Regions from separate parts of the Streptomyces sp. NPDC092952 genome, predicted to be linked through region 2. Evidence: riboswitches for the same ligand, from Rfam matches in the RefSeq annotation. Region 2 holds a riboswitch; the other holds the start of a gene.

Region 1 (7,414 bases), on a different contig from region 2:
CTCGAAGCCGTCGGCGGCCTGGCCGGCGAAGGTCTCCTCGTCGATCAGCTCGTTCTTCAGGTTGGAGACCTTGGCCGTGAACGACTTCGGCGGGAAGCGCTTCGGGTCGAGGTCGAGATCGCGGCAGACCAGGGCCATCAGCCGCTTGGAGTCGGCCGCGTCGTAGATCGAGAACGACGAGGTGAAGCCGAGGCGCTTGGACTCGCGGCGCAGGATGCGGACGCAGGCGCTGTGGAAGGTCATGACCCACATGGCGTTGGCGCGCGGTCCGACGAGCTGCTCGACGCGCTCCTTCATCTCGCCGGCGGCCTTGTTGGTGAAGGTGATCGCCAGGATCTGGCCGGGGTGCACCCCGCGCTCGGCGAGGAGGTGGGCGATCCGGTGGGTGAGCACCCGGGTCTTGCCCGAGCCGGCCCCGGCGACGATGAGCAGCGGGGAGCCGGCGTGGACGACCGCGGCGCGCTGCTCGGTGTTCAGCCCGTCGAGGAGCGCCTCGGGGTCGATGACGGGGCGGGGGGCGCCGTCGCGGTAGTAGGCGTCCCGGGGCGGCGGGCCGTCGAACACGCCATCGAACAGCCCCTCCGGCACCTCCTCGGGCGCGGTGTCCTCGGGGGGCGGCGGGGGCTCTTCCTCCGAGTGCTGGAGGCCGGCCAGGAAACTGTCGTCAAAGAGGCTGCTCATCGCTTGTCGAGTCTACGGGCTGGCCCCCGGCGCCCGGCGGCCGTTCGGGGAGACGGTACGGAGCGGCAGCGGCGGCCCACGCGGGGTGAGCATCCGGACCCCCGTTACGCAGGTCACGAAAATGTATCGGGCATTTCGAACATCAACCTTCCCAGCGGCACCACGGGTTGGCTAGCGTGCTCGACCGGGCGGCCCGGCCCCCTTGCGGCGACCCACGCCGAGCGGGCGCCCGCGCCGAATCCGGGCTGCCCGTGCGGGAGTCCGGAGCCGGGGATCCACCACGCACCATCGGGGTGAATCGGTCCTTCCCCCACACATGGACCGTAGGGCGGCCTTCCGTTCGCCCGAACCCGCCCTGTCCCGGCAGGCGGTCCACGGAAGGAGATGCCCCTCTTGGCATCGCACCGCAAACCGCGCGCCCGGGTGCGTTCCACCGCACCGGCCGTCGGGCTCACCACCGCGGCCCTGGCGTCCGTGACGCTGCTCTCCACGCAGAGCGCGGTGGCCGCGCCGAATCCGAGGCCGAGCGTCGAGGACGTCCAGAAGCAGGTGGACGACCTCTACCGGCAGGCGGGCACCGCGACCCAGAAGTACAACCGGGCGAAGGAGGCGTCCTCCGCCCAGCGCGCCAGGGTCGACGCCCTGCTGGAGGACGTCGCCGAGCGCGCCGACAAGCTCAACGAGGCCCGCAGGACGCTGGGCGCCTTCGCGGCCGCGCAGTACCGCAACGGCTCCATCGCGCCGACCGCCACGTTCTTCCTGGCCGACGACCCGCAGTCGTACTTCGACCAGAGCCAGCTGATGGACCGGATGACCAACCGCCAGCAGAAGGCGGTCACGGACTTCCGCGTCCAGCAGGAGAGGACCGCGAAGAAGCGGGCCGAGGCGGTACGGAGCCTGGAGACGCTGACGACGGCCCAGGCCGATCTGCGCACCAGCAAGCAGGACGTCCGGACGAAGCTGACCGAGGCGCGCACGCTGCTGTCGAAGCTGACCGCCGAGGAGAAGGCGCGGCTCGCGGAGATCGAGCGGAAGAAGGAGGCGGAGGCGGCGCGGAAGGCCGAGGAGCTGGCGAAGCAGCAGGCCGAGGCCGAACGCAAGGCCGCCGAGGACGCGAAGAAGTCCGGCGGCACGGGGACCGGCACGGGCACCGGGTCCGGCACGGGCAGCGGCACCAGCAGCAAGGCCGAGCAGGTTCTCGCCTTCGCCCGCGCCCAGATCGGCAAGCCGTACGTGTGGGGCGCGACGGGCCCGGCGTCGTACGACTGCTCCGGGCTCACCCAGGCCGCCTGGAAGGCCGCCGGTGTGGACATCCCGCGCACCACCTGGGACCAGGTCAAGATCGGCACCCGGGTCGCGACGGCGGATCTGCGCCCCGGTGACCTGGTCTTCTTCTACGACGACATCAGCCACGTCGGCATCTACAAGGGCGACGGGATGATGATCCACGCACCGAAGCCCGGGGCGAACGTGCGCGAGGAGTCGATCTACTACATGCCGATCTACGGCAGCGTGCGCCCGGCGTAGTCCACGACGGAGTCCACGACGGGCTCCATGACGCCCGCCACGACCGAGGCACGCGCGCCGCGCACCGGCTGCCGGGTCCGCCCGGCAGCCGGGAGCGGGGTCAGACCCAGAGCGTGGCGATGAAGATGTTGGCGAGCGTGAGCCCGCCGACCGCCGCGAAGGCCCCCTTGTCGACCTTCTCCTCGTCCCGCTTGATGTAGACGAGCGCGAGGATGACGACCAGGATCAGCAGCTTCACACCGATCTTGATGTTGTTCACGTGGCCGCCGTCGGCCTCGCGCATCCCGACGAGCGCGATACCGGTGACCAGCATGGTCAGCGCACCGTGCAGCATCGCCGGGACGAAGCGGGCCGTGCCCGCGCCCATCGCCTTCATCTGGGTGAGGAATCCACCCAGCAGGGAGGCGATGCCGATGATGTGCAGGGCGACGAAGGCATGAATGAGTACGTCCATGAGGCCGCAGCCTAGCCATGGCCATACCACCCCCCGACAGGCAGGTCCACCTTCGCCGGGCAAACACGCCTCCGTGTCGCTCGGCTCGCACCTGTACCAATTGCGTGACTCTGGCGTAATTTTTCCGATCAATCGACGGCATTGCCACGCCAAAAACGAGCAATATGCGTCATTACGACTCCGGCCCGTGTCCCGGGTTTAGCGTCACTGACGGACCGGGCGCCCCGCCCCGACGGGACCGGCCACTCCGCCGAACGTACCGGCGGGCCCGCCGGTACCCCCCGTCGGGCAGTCGTCAGGAAGGACGCACGCCCCCGTGGCAGCGCATCGGAAACCCAAGCAGCGCCTGTACACCGGCCCTGCTGCCCGCACCGCGGCGACCCTCGCCCTCACCGGGGCCGCCACCGCCGCCGCACTGCCCGGCCCCGCGGCCCACGCCGAACCGCAGCGCACCCCCGCCCAGGTCAAGTCCGAGGTGGACCGGCTGTACCACGAGGCCGAGATCGCCACCGAGCGGTACAACGGGGCGAAGGAGAAGGCCACCGCCGCGGAGAAGGCCCTCGACGACCTGCGCGACGAGGCCGCCCGCCGCACCGAGCGCCTCAACACCTCCCGCGACGAGCTGGGCGCCTTCGCCGCCGCGCAGTACCGCACCAGCGGCCTCGGCCCCTCCGTGCAGCTGGCGCTCTCCTCCGACCCCGACCAGTACCTGGAGCGCGCCTCCTACCTGGACCGGATCGCCGACCGCCAGTCCGTCGCGCTCGACCGGGTCCGCCGGCAGGTCGCCCGGATCGCCACGCTCCGCGCCGAGGCCAAGGGGCAGCTCGCCGACCTGACCGCCCGCCGCGCCGAGCTGAGGAAGAGCAAGGCGACGATCACCACCCGGCTGACCGAGGCCCGCCGGCTCCTCGACCGCCTGACCCCGACCGAGCGCTCCTCGTACGAGAACAGCGACCACGGCTCGGCGGTCCGCGCCTCCCGCTCCCTGCCGCGCGGCTCCGTCCAGGCGCCCAGTGCCCGCGCCGCCGCGGCCGTCGCCTTCGCGTACGGGGCGCTCGGCAAGCCGTACGTGTGGGGCGCCACCGGCCCCTCCTCCTTCGACTGCTCCGGGCTCACCCAGGCCGCCTGGCGCTCCGCCGGGGTCTCGCTGCCCCGGACGACGTACACCCAGATCAACGCCGGACGGCGGGTCTCCCGCTCCGAACTCGCCCCCGGCGACCTGGTGTTCTTCTTCTCCGGCATCAGCCATGTCGGGCTCTACATCGGCAACGGGCAGATGATCCACGCCCCGCGCCCCGGCACCCCGGTCCGGATCGCCCCGATCGACCAGATGCCCTTCGCCGGGGCGACCCGGGTGGCATAGGCTCCCCGACGCCGGTCCGGGCCGTCCGCCGTCACGGCGGCGGCCCACCACCGATCAACCGGCCCGAGGACGAACCGACATGCCCGTGGACGCCGACGTCCAGACCCACGCCCGCACGCTCGCCCAGCGCTCCCCGGACCACCTCCGGGTCGGGCCGTTCACCGTGCGGTACAACCCCGACTGGTCCCTCAAGTACGCCAATTACGCCATACCCGACCAGGACGCGGAGCCGACCGCCGAGGACATCGACGCGCTGGTCGCCGCCTTCCGGGCGCACGACCGGCTGCCCCGGCTGGAGTTCCTGCCCGGCTCGGCGCCCGCGGTCGAACCCGCGCTGCTGGCCGCCGGGTTCACCGTCGAGAACCGGGCCCCGATCATGGCCTGCGTCCCGGACGGGCTGCGGACGCCGAAGCCGGTGCCGGAGCTCACGACCGTCGAGCCGTCCACCGAAGCCCAGTTCGCCGCCGCCGCGCTCGTCCAGCACCACGGCTACGGCGGGACCGGCGAGCCCGAGGACGGCACGGCGCGGTGGCTGCGCACGGCGGCCGAGGGCGGCGGGGTCGCGGCCCTCGCCACGCTCGACGGCGTACCGGTCGGCGCGGGCGGCTGCTCCGTACCGGTCGACGGGCTCACCGAGCTGGCCGGGCTGGCCGTCGCCGACGCCTACCGCCGCCGGGGCATCGGCGCCGCGCTCTCCGCCCACCTGACGGCCACCGCGTTCGAGCGCGGCTGCCGGGTGGTGTGGCTGGAGCCGGCCGACGAGGCCGTGGAGCGGATCTACGCGGGCATCGGCTTCGACCGGATCGGCGAGAAGCTGAACATCTCGCTCGACCCGGCCTGATGTCGCGGTGGGGTCCGGCGGCTCAGACCAGCCGCCGGGCCGTCGCCCACCGGGTCAGCTCGTGCCGGTTGGAGAGCTGGAGCTTGCGCAGCACCGCCGAGACGTGCGACTCGACCGTCTTCACCGAGATGAACAGCTGCTTGGCGATCTCCTTGTACGCGTAGCCGCGGGCGATCAGCCGCAGCACCTCGCGCTCGCGCTGGGTGAGGCGGTCCAGGTCCTCGTCCACCGGCGGCGCGTCCGTGGAGGCGAAGGCGTCCAGGACGAAGCCGGCCAGCCGGGGCGAGAACACCGCGTCGCCCTCCTGGACCCGGAAGACCGAGTCGACCAGGTCGGCGCCGGTGATGGTCTTGGTGACGTAGCCCCGGGCACCGCCCCGGATGACCCCGATGACGTCCTCGGCGGCGTCCGACACGGACAGCGCCAGGAACCGCACCGGATTGTCGACGGCCCCCATCAGCGAGGAGCAGCGGCGCAGCACCTCGACGCCGCCGCCGCCCGGCAGGTGGACGTCGAGGAGGACGACCTCGGGGCGGGTCGCCGTGATGACGGTGACCGCCTGGTCGACGTCGGCGGCCTCGCCGACCACCTCGACGCCGGTCTCCTCCGTGCGGCCGATCTCGGCCTGGACGCCGGTGCGGAACATCCGGTGGTCGTCGACGAGCACGACCCGTACCCGGCGCTCCGGGCCCCCGGCCGCCCCCTCAGTGGTCATGGTCATCGCTCGCCCTCTCCATCTCCAGCTCGACCTCCGTGCCCCCGCCGGGCACCGGACGCAGCCGCGCCGTGCCCCCGTTGCGCTGCATCCGGCCGATGATTGATTCTCGTACGCCCATTCTGTCCCCCGGTACGGCGTCCAGGTCGAAGCCCGGCCCCCGGTCGCGGACCGAGACGAAGACCGTGCGGCCCTCGACCTCCGCGTAGACCTGTACGGCACCGCCCTCGCCACCGTACTTGGCGGCGTTGACCATCGCCTCGCGCGCGGCCTGCATCTGCGCGACCAGCTTCTCGTCGAGCGGGCAGTCGCCGACGACGACCACCTCCAGCGGGACGCCGTGCTTGTCCTCGACCTCGGCGGCGGCGCGCTTGACCGCCTCGGCGAGGGTCTCGGGCTCGTCGTCCTCCTCCTTGCCGGTGCCCTCGGGGTTGTACAGCCAGTTGCGCAGCTCCCGTTCCTGGGCGCGGGCGAGCCTGCGGACCTCCCCGGCGTCCTCCGCGCGGCGCTGGATCAGGGTGAGGGTGTGCAGCACCGAGTCGTGGACGTGGGCGGCGACCTCGGCCCGTTCCTGGGCCCGGATGCGCATCAGGCGTTCCTCGGAGAGGTCCTGGGTCATCCGGACGAGATAGGGGCCGGCCAGCAGCGCGATGCCGGTGAGCACGGCGATCGCGGCGGTCAGGACGTTGCCGAGCTGGGCGGCGGAGCCGCGTACGACGACGAAGACGGCCAGGCCCACACCGACCAGGGCGACCCCGGCGAGCCCCCGGGCCAGGTGCAGGACCCGGCGGCGGCGGCCGACCTCCATCCAGCGGGCGCGGCGGGCGTTGTCGGCCTGCCGCCACACCAGGACGGAGCCGCCGCCGATCAGCACGGCGGGCCAGATGTAGCGGTTGGCGCCGCTGCTCATGTCGACGTTGCCGACGAAGACCAGACCGCCGATGAACAGCGCGATCAGCGCGAAGACCTGGCCCTTGTCGGGCTTGCGGAATCTGCGGCGGCCGTCCGGGCCGGTCTCGAAGACCGGGCGGGGCGCCTCGACGCCGCCGACGCCGAGCGGGACGACGATCCAGAACACCGCGTAGAGCACCGCGCCGAACCCGTCCGCGAAGAACAGGCCGACGAAGAAGAACCGCACCCAGACGACGGGCAGCCCGACATGCCCGGCCAGGCCGCGCGCGACCCCGCCCAGGAACCGCCCGTCGGCGCTGCGGTACAGCTTCCGGGGCGGCGGCTCCTCTGAGTCTGCGGGGCGGGAGCCGGGGGCTCGGGTGGTGGCGGGCATGCACCGATCGTCACATGCCCGCACGGGCCGTGGCATCAGGGTCGGCCCCCTAAGGTCCTCCGCCCCCGGGGCCGGCGTCGCCCGGAGCCAATATCAGGGATCGGCCAGGGTCGGTCCCGGTCCCGGTCGGGGCGGCGGACGGTCACCATGGAGCCATGACCGTTCCCCAGGACGCCGCCCCCGGTGCCGCGCCGCCGCCCCCCGCTCCTCCGCCCCTGCTGCGGCGTACCCCGCGGCAGAAGGTCGTGGCCGGGGTGTGCGGCGGGCTCGGGCGGTACTGCGACGTCGACCCGGTGATCTTCCGGATCGTGCTCGGCGTGCTCGCGGTGACCGGCGGCATCGGGCTGATCTTCTACGGCTTCGCCTGGCTGCTGATCCCGGCGGACGGCGAGGAGGAGAACGAGGCGCGCAGGCTGCTGTCCGGCCGGGTGGAGGGCGCCTCGCTGGTCGCGGTGCTCCTCGCGCTGATCGGCTGCGGCCTCTTCCTGTCGATGCTGGGCAACGGCGGCACCCTGTCGTTCTCCGCGCTGCTGTCGCTGGCGGTCGTC
Region 2 (7,414 bases):
CCCGGCCGGACCGGAACACCTCTCTTTCTACGGTGCGCTTGTTAAGTGCGGACACCCGTACTGTTTACGGAATGTTGCGGGCCCCTCACCAGGTTTCCCGCGCGGGGGCCGGGCGGACGGGGCCGCAGCCGGTGCGCGGCGGCGGCCCGCTCCGCGTGATGGGCCGCCAGCGCCCTGGCACGGTCCGCGTCGCCGCGTGCCACCGCGTCCACGATGGCCCCGCGTTCGGCCCAGGAGTCCACCGGCCGGTCCGGCGGCTCGACCACGTACATCCAGGCGATCTTGTGCTGCAACTGGCCGAGCAGGGCGATCAGACCGGGACTGCCGGACGCCTGCGCCAGCGTCTCGTGGAACCAGCCGCCCAGCGGGCGCAGGTCCTCGCCCTCGCCTCGCAGCGCCCGGTCGTGGCCGAGGCGGACGAGGCCGCGCAACACCTTGAGGTGGGCCTCGGTGCGACGGCGCGCCGCGCGGGCGGCGCCCAGCGGCTCCAGCAGCGTCCGGACCTCCAGCAGGTCGGCCGCCTCCAGGTCGGTGGGCTCGGCGACGCAGGCGCCCGCGTGCCTGCGGGAGACCACGAAGCCCTCGGACTCCAGGGTGCGCAGCGCTTCGCGGACCGGGACGCGCGACACCCCGTACCGGCGCGCCAGCACCTCCTCCGTGAGCCGGCTGCCGCGCGCGAAGACCCCGGAGACGATGTCGTCACGAATCGCTGTGCTTACCGAATGCGCGGGAATGCGCATGCCCGAACCTCCGCCTCAATGCCCGCGAAACGCGGCCGCCCGACACCTGTTCCGTGACTCTATTGCAATGCGGCGGCATTTCCGATGCCGGGCGGGAATTCATGAATATCTTCCGGCCGCGGACCGGTCGCGCTGGAGAGCGGCCACGTTGGAGAGCGGTCACCCGCACCGTGCGGCAGGCACGCCGAAGGCCCCGGACGCGCGGCGCGGGTCCGGGGCCTTCGGTGGAGCGTCCGTCAGAGGGCGGCGCCGTGGGCGCGCAGGTACGCGACCGGGTCCAGGTCGGAGCCGTACGACGGCGTCGTGCGGGCTTCGAAGTGGAGGTGCGGGCCGGTGGAGTTGCCGGTGGAGCCGGAGAGGGCGATCTGCTGGCCGGCGGCGACGCTCTGGCCGACCGAGACCCCGATCGAGGAGAGGTGGCCGTACTGCGTGTACGTGCCGTCCGTCATCCGGAGCACGATGTTGTTCCCGTACGCGCCGCCCCAGCCGGCCTCGACGACCGTACCGGCGCCGACGGCGACGACGGAGCTGCCGGAGGCGGCGTGGAAGTCGACGCCCGAGTGGCTGCCGGAGGACCAGAGCGAGCCGCCGGACTTGTAGCCGGTGGTGACGTACGAACCGGCGACCGGGAGGCGGAAGGCGCCCAGCACGGTGCGCTCGGCGGACCGGCCGACGCGGGCCGTACCGGTGCGGGACTCGGCGGCGCGCTCCGCCGCCGCCCTGGCCTCGGCCTTCCTCTTGGCCTCGGCCTTCTTGCGCGCCTCGGCCTTGGCCTTGGCCTTCGCCGTGGCGACGGCCTGGCTCGCCTGCGCGTCGGCCTGGGCGCCGATCCGCTCGGCAAGGGTCTTCTCGATGGTGAGGACCTGGGTGAGGCCGGTATCCTCGACGGCGGCGGACTCCGGTTCCGCGGCGACGGCCGGGGCGGCCAGACCGCCGATGACACCGGTGGTGGCGAGGGTCGCGACGCCGACGACCTTCGCGCCCCTGCGCGTCAGTCGGCTCGGGGCACGGTGCTTCCCCGTGACACGGGTGAACGCCATGAAGTGGCTGGTCCTTTCCTTCCTTCTCGCCTACCGGGTTAGCTGACGGGTTCGGAGCAGGAAGGTCTCCTACGGACACCCCGGCCCCTCGGGGCTCAGGCGTCCGATTCACCCCAGGGACTACGTGGGTCCCCGGCTCCCCGGGCTCGCGCCGGACGGGGACTCGGCGATGACTGTCCGGTACGCCCCTGATGCGGCATACGAGTGACGAACAGTCGAGCCGACGCTAAACGGCGGCACTTACATCCACCAAACGGACAGGCCGTTTTGTAGCGCATCCCACAGGGCAGACGGGCAACCTCCCCACGGAACGGACAAAAGGGGCGAATCCCGCAAGATCTTGCTTGCGGGATTCGCCCCCATGCCCTGCTGTCCGCCGATTCCCCCTGCCTCGTACCGGTCCGTGGCAGAGGAGAGCCGAGGAGGGCGAGGAGCCGGCGGGTCAGCCGGTGACCACCGACACCTCGCCGATGCCCAGGGCCCGGACGGGCTCCTCGATCCGCGCCGCGTCACCGACCAGGACGGTGACCAGCCGGTCGACCGGGAAGGCGTTGACGACCGCCGCGGTCGCCTCGACCGTGCCGGTCTCCGCGAGGCGGGCGTACAGCTGCGCCTGGTAGTCGTCCGGCAGATGCTGCTCGACCTGGTCGGCGAGGGTGCCCGCGACGGAGGCCGCCATCTCGAACTTCAGGGGCGCGACACCCACCAGGTTCTGCACCGCCGTCTCGCGCTCCGCGTCGGTGAGCCCCTCGGCGGCCAGGGTCCGCAGGACCGTCCACAGGTCCTTGAGCGCCGGCTCGGTGGACTCCGTGTCCACCGAACCGCTGATGGCCAGCATCGCGGCGCCGGTGGCGCCCGAGGCGGAGTCCGGAGCCGTCGAGCGCAGCACCTGGGCGAAGGCCCGCACGCCGTACGTATAGCCCTTCTCCTCGCGCAGCACCCGGTCGAGGCGGGAGGTGAGCGTGCCGCCCAGGCAGTAGGTGCCGAGCACCTGGGCCGGCCACACACTGTCGTGGCGGTCGGCACCGATCCGGCCGATCAGCAGCTGGGTCTGCACCGCGCCCGGACGGTCGACGATCACCACCCGGCCGGTGTCGTCGGCGGTGATCGGCGGCACCGGACGGGGCGCGGCGGCCTCGCCCGACCAGTCACCGAGGGTGTCGGCGAGCAGGGCGTCCAGGTCGATGCCGGTGAGGTCGCCGACGACCACCGCGGTCGCGGCGGAGGGCCGGACGTGGGCGTCGAAGAAGGCCCGGACGGCCGCCGCGTCGATCCGCTCCACCGTCTCCTCGGTGCCCTGGCGCGGGCGCGACATCCGCGCCTCGGCCGGGAAGAGCTCCTTGGAGAGCTGCTTGGCGGCGCGACGGGCCGGGTTGGCCTGCTCGTGCGGGATCTCGTCGAGCCGGTTGCGCACCAGCCGCTCGATCTCGCTGTCGGCGAAGGCGGGCGCCCGCAGCGCCTCGGCGACCAGCCCGAGCGCCTTGGCCAGCCGGGAGGCCGGGACCTCCAGGGAGACCCGGACGCCGGGGTGGTCGGCGTGCGCGTCGAGCGTGGCACCGCAGCGCTCCAGCTCGGCCGCGAACTCCTCCGCGGTGCGCTTGTCGGTGCCCTCGGACAGCGCCCGCGACATGATCGTGGCCACGCCGTCGAGCCCCTCGGGCTCGGCCTCCAGCGGGGCGTCGAGGAAGATCTCGACCGCCACGACCTGCTGGCCGGGGCGGTGGCAGTGGAGCACCGTGAGACCGTTGGGCAGGGCACCCCGCTCCGGCGCGGGGAAGGCCCAGGGGCGGGCGACGCCCGGGGCCGGCTGCGGGTGGTACTGCATCGAAACTCCAGTCGCGGCGTCGGTCACTTGCCGGCTCCTTCCTGCGCGTCGGTGTCGTCGCTGTCCCCGGGCTCGGCCGCCTCGACCGGCTCGTAGACCAGCACCGCCCTGTTGTCGGGGCGCAGCCGGGCCTTGGCGACCGCCTGGACCTCCTCCGCGGTGACGTCGAGCACCCGCTGCACCGCGGTCAGGGCGAGCTGCGGGTCGCCGAACAGCACCGCGAACCGGCAGAGTTCGTCGGCGCGGCCGGCGACCGTACCGAGCCGGTCCAGCCACTCGCGCTCCAACTGGGCCTGCGCGCGCTCCATTTCCTCGGGCGTGGGGCCCTCGGCGGCGAACCGGGCGAGTTCCTCGTCGACCGCGGCCTCGATCTCCGGCACCTCCACACCGCCGGACGTCTTCACGTCCAGCCAGCCCAGCGAGGGCGCGCCGGCCAGCCGCAGCAGTCCGAAGCCGGCCGCCACCGCCGTACGGTCACGGCGGACCAGACGGTTGTGGAGCCGCGAGGACTCGCCGCCGCCGAGGACGGTCAGCGCGAGGTCCGCCGCGTCGCACTCGCGGGTGCCGTCGTGCGGCAGCCGGTAGGCGGCCATCAGGGCACGCGCCGGAACCTCCTCGCGGACCTCCTCGCGCAGCTGCTCGCCGATGATCTCCGGGAGCGTGCCGTCGCGCGGCGGCTGCTTGCCGTCGTGGGACGGGATGGATCCGAAGTACTTCTCGATCCAGGCGAGGGTCTGCTCGGGGTCGATGTCGCCGACCACCGAGAGCACCGCGTTGTTCGGCGCGTAGTAGGTACGGAAGAAGGTGCGCGCGTCCTCCAGGGTCGCGGCGTCCAGATCGGCCATCGAGCCGATCGGGGTGTGGTGGTACGGGTGGCCCTCCGGGTAGGAGAGCGCCGTCAGCTTCTCGAACGCCGTGCCGTAGGGCACGTTGTCGTAGCGCTGGCGGCGCTCGTTCTTGACGACGTCGCGCTGGTTCTCCATGGACTCTTCGTCGAGCGCGGCGAGCAGCGAGCCCATCCGGTCCGCCTCCAGCCACAGGGCCAGCTCCAGCTGGTGCGTGGGCATGGTCTCGAAGTAGTTGGTGCGCTCGAAGCTGGTGGTGCCGTTGAGCGAGCCGCCCGCCCCCTGCACCAGCTCGAAGTGGCCGTTCCCCTTGACCTGGCCGGAGCCCTGGAACATCAGGTGCTCGAAGAGGTGAGCCAGGCCGGTGCGCCCCTCGACCTCGTGGCGCGAGCCGACGTCGTACCAGAGGCAGACCGCGGCGACCGGGGTCAGATGGTCCTCGGAGAGCACCACGCGCAGGCCGTTGGCCAGGCGGTGCTCGGTCGCTGTCAAGCCGCCGGAGCCGGCCTGAGCGGTGGCCGTGTGACCCATGGGCATGTACGTCCCTTCGATCGCGATACTGGATTCCTGCGAGACCTGCCACTTTAAGCAAGCGGACGGACACCTGGCGAAGTTCCCGTTCCGCGGAAGTTCGCGGGAAAGTGGGTCGCTGCCCGCCTCCAGCGGGTCGGAGGACCCTTCCGGCACGGTCCGGGACACCCTTTGGGACGGGTCGAGGTCGGGGTTGTCAGTGCGGCGGTCCACAATGGTCCGCGTCAGAACCTGAGGTTGCCCGAACAGAATCCGTGAAGGAGTCGCAGCAGCGATGGCCCGCCGCAGCACGAAGACCCCGCCGCCGGACGACTTCGAGGAGAAGATCCTCGACATCGACGTCGTCGACGAAATGCAGGGCTCCTTCCTCGAGTACGCGTACTCCGTGATCTACTCGCGGGCCCTGCCCGACGCCCGCGACGGTATGAAGCCGGTGCACCGCCGCATCGTGTACCAGATGAACGAGATGGGCCTGCGCCCCGATCGCGGCTTCGTGAAGTGCGCCCGCGTCGTCGGCGAGGTCATGGGCAAGCTGCACCCGCACGGCGACGCGTCGATCTACGACGCGCTGGTCCGTCTGGCGCAGCCGTTCTCGATGCGGCTCCCCCTGGTCGACGGCCACGGGAACTTCGGCTCGCTCGGGAACGACGACCCGCCCGCCGCCATGCGGTACACCGAGTGCCGGATGGCCGACGCGACGTCCCTGATGACGGAGTCGATCGACGAGGACACCGTCAATTTCCAGTCGAACTACGACGGCCAGGAGACGGAGCCGTCCGTCCTCCCCGCCGCGTACCCGAACCTCCTGGTCAACGGGTCGTCCGGGATCGCGGTCGGAATGGCGACCAACATGCCGCCGCACAACCTGGGCGAGGTCGTCGCCGCCGCGCGGCACCTGATCAAGCACCCGGCCGCCGACCTGGAAACGCTGATGCGGTTCGTGCCGGGACCCGACCTGCCCACCGGTGGCCGGATCGTGGGCCTGGGCGGCATCAAGGACGCGTACGCCCGCGGGCGCGGCACGTTCAAGATCCGCGCGACGGTCTCCGTGGAGAACGTGACGGCCCGCCGCAAGGGTCTGGTCGTCACCGAACTGCCCTTCGCCGTCGGCCCGGAGAAGGTGATCGCCAAGATCAAGGACCTGGTCTCGTCGAAGAAGCTCCAGGGCATCGCGGACGTCAAGGACCTGACCGACCGCGAGCACGGCCTGCGCCTGGTCATCGAGGTGAAGAACGGTTTCGTGCCGGAAGCCGTCCTGGAGCAGCTCTACCGGCTCACGCCGATGGAGGAGTCCTTCGGCATCAACAACGTGGCGCTGGTCGACGGGCAGCCGCTCACCCTGGGGCTCAAGGAGCTCCTGGAGGTCTACCTCGACCACCGCTTCGAGGTGGTGCGCCGGCGCAGCGAGTTCCGCCGGACCAAGCGCCGCGACCGGCTCCACCTGGTAGAGGGCCTGCTCGTCGCGCTGATCGACATCGACGAGGTCATCCGGATCATCCGGTCCAGCGACAATTCGGCGCAGGCGAAGGAGCGGCTCATCGAGCACTTCTCGCTGAGCGAGACGCAGACGCAGTACATCCTGGACACTCCGCTGCGCCGGCTGACCAGGTTCGACCGGATCGAGCTGGAGAGCGAGCGGGACCGGCTCAACAGCGAGATCGACGAGCTGACCACGATCCTCGAATCGGACAACGCGCTGCGCAAGCTGGTCTCCACCGAACTGGCCGCGGTCGCGAAGAAGTTCGGCACCGAGCGGCGTACGGTCCTGCTGGAGTCGGCCGGTGCGCAGGTCGCCTCGGTGCCGCTGGAGGTCGCGGACGACCCGTGCCGCGTGCTGCTCTCCTCGACCGGCCTGCTGGCCCGTACCGCCAACGACGAGCCGGTGGTGCTCGCCGAGGACGCCAAGCGTGCCAAGCACGACGTGATCGTGTCGGCCGTCCCGGCGACGGCCCGCGGCGACGTGGGCGTGGTGACGTCCGCGGGGCGGCTGCTGCGCCTCTCGGTGATCGACCTGCCCCAGCTGCCGGACACCCACGCGGCGCCCAATCTGTCGGGCGGGGCGATGGTCACCGAGTTCCTCACGCTGGAGAGCGACGAGTCCGTCGTCTGCCTCACCACGCTCGACGAGTCCTCCCCCGGCCTGGCGATCGGCACCCTTCAGGGCGTCGTCAAGCGGGTGGTGCCGGACTATCCGGCCAACAAGGACGAGCTGGAGGTCATCGCGCTCAAGGAGGGCGACCGGATCGTCGGCGCCGCCGAGCTGCGTACCGGCGAGGAGGACCTGGTCTTCATCACCTCCGACGCCCAGCTGCTGCGCTACCCGGCGGCGCAGGTGCGGCCGCAGGGCAGGCCCGCGGGGGGCATGGCGGGGGTCAAGCTCGCCGCGGACGCGGAAGTGCTCTCGTTCACCGCGGTGGACCCGGCGGCGGACGC

Evidence for each region. Region 2 has a riboswitch for cyclic di-AMP ahead of ACIQGQ_RS28475 (M23 family metallopeptidase). Riboswitches for the same ligand answer to the same signal wherever they lie in the genome.
Region 1: linked by a shared signal. The riboswitch ahead of ACIQGQ_RS02190 (NlpC/P60 family protein) and the one ahead of ACIQGQ_RS28475 (M23 family metallopeptidase) in region 2 are both predicted to bind cyclic di-AMP.

Annotation. Positions count from the first base shown of each region.
Region 1 is NZ_JBIVPT010000001.1:495,410-502,823, forward strand. It holds gene pcrA (DNA helicase PcrA) at 1-681, opposite strand, end outside; cyclic di-AMP (ydaO/yuaA leader) riboswitch at 904-1,067, shown strand; gene ACIQGQ_RS02190 (NlpC/P60 family protein) at 1,075-2,208, shown strand; gene ACIQGQ_RS02195 (hypothetical protein) at 2,309-2,662, opposite strand; gene ACIQGQ_RS02200 (NlpC/P60 family protein) at 2,979-4,025, shown strand; gene ACIQGQ_RS02205 (GNAT family N-acetyltransferase) at 4,105-4,866, shown strand; gene ACIQGQ_RS02210 (response regulator transcription factor) at 4,889-5,587, opposite strand; gene ACIQGQ_RS02215 (PspC domain-containing protein) at 5,571-6,866, opposite strand; gene ACIQGQ_RS02220 (PspC domain-containing protein) at 7,022-7,414, shown strand, end outside.
Region 2 is NZ_JBIVPT010000015.1:52,818-60,231, forward strand. It holds gene ACIQGQ_RS28470 (GntR family transcriptional regulator) at 42-740, opposite strand; gene ACIQGQ_RS28475 (M23 family metallopeptidase) at 977-1,780, opposite strand; cyclic di-AMP (ydaO/yuaA leader) riboswitch at 1,794-1,959, opposite strand; gene ACIQGQ_RS28480 (M16 family metallopeptidase) at 2,223-3,605, opposite strand; gene ACIQGQ_RS28485 (M16 family metallopeptidase) at 3,629-4,987, opposite strand; gene ACIQGQ_RS28490 (DNA topoisomerase (ATP-hydrolyzing) subunit A) at 5,256-7,414, shown strand, end outside.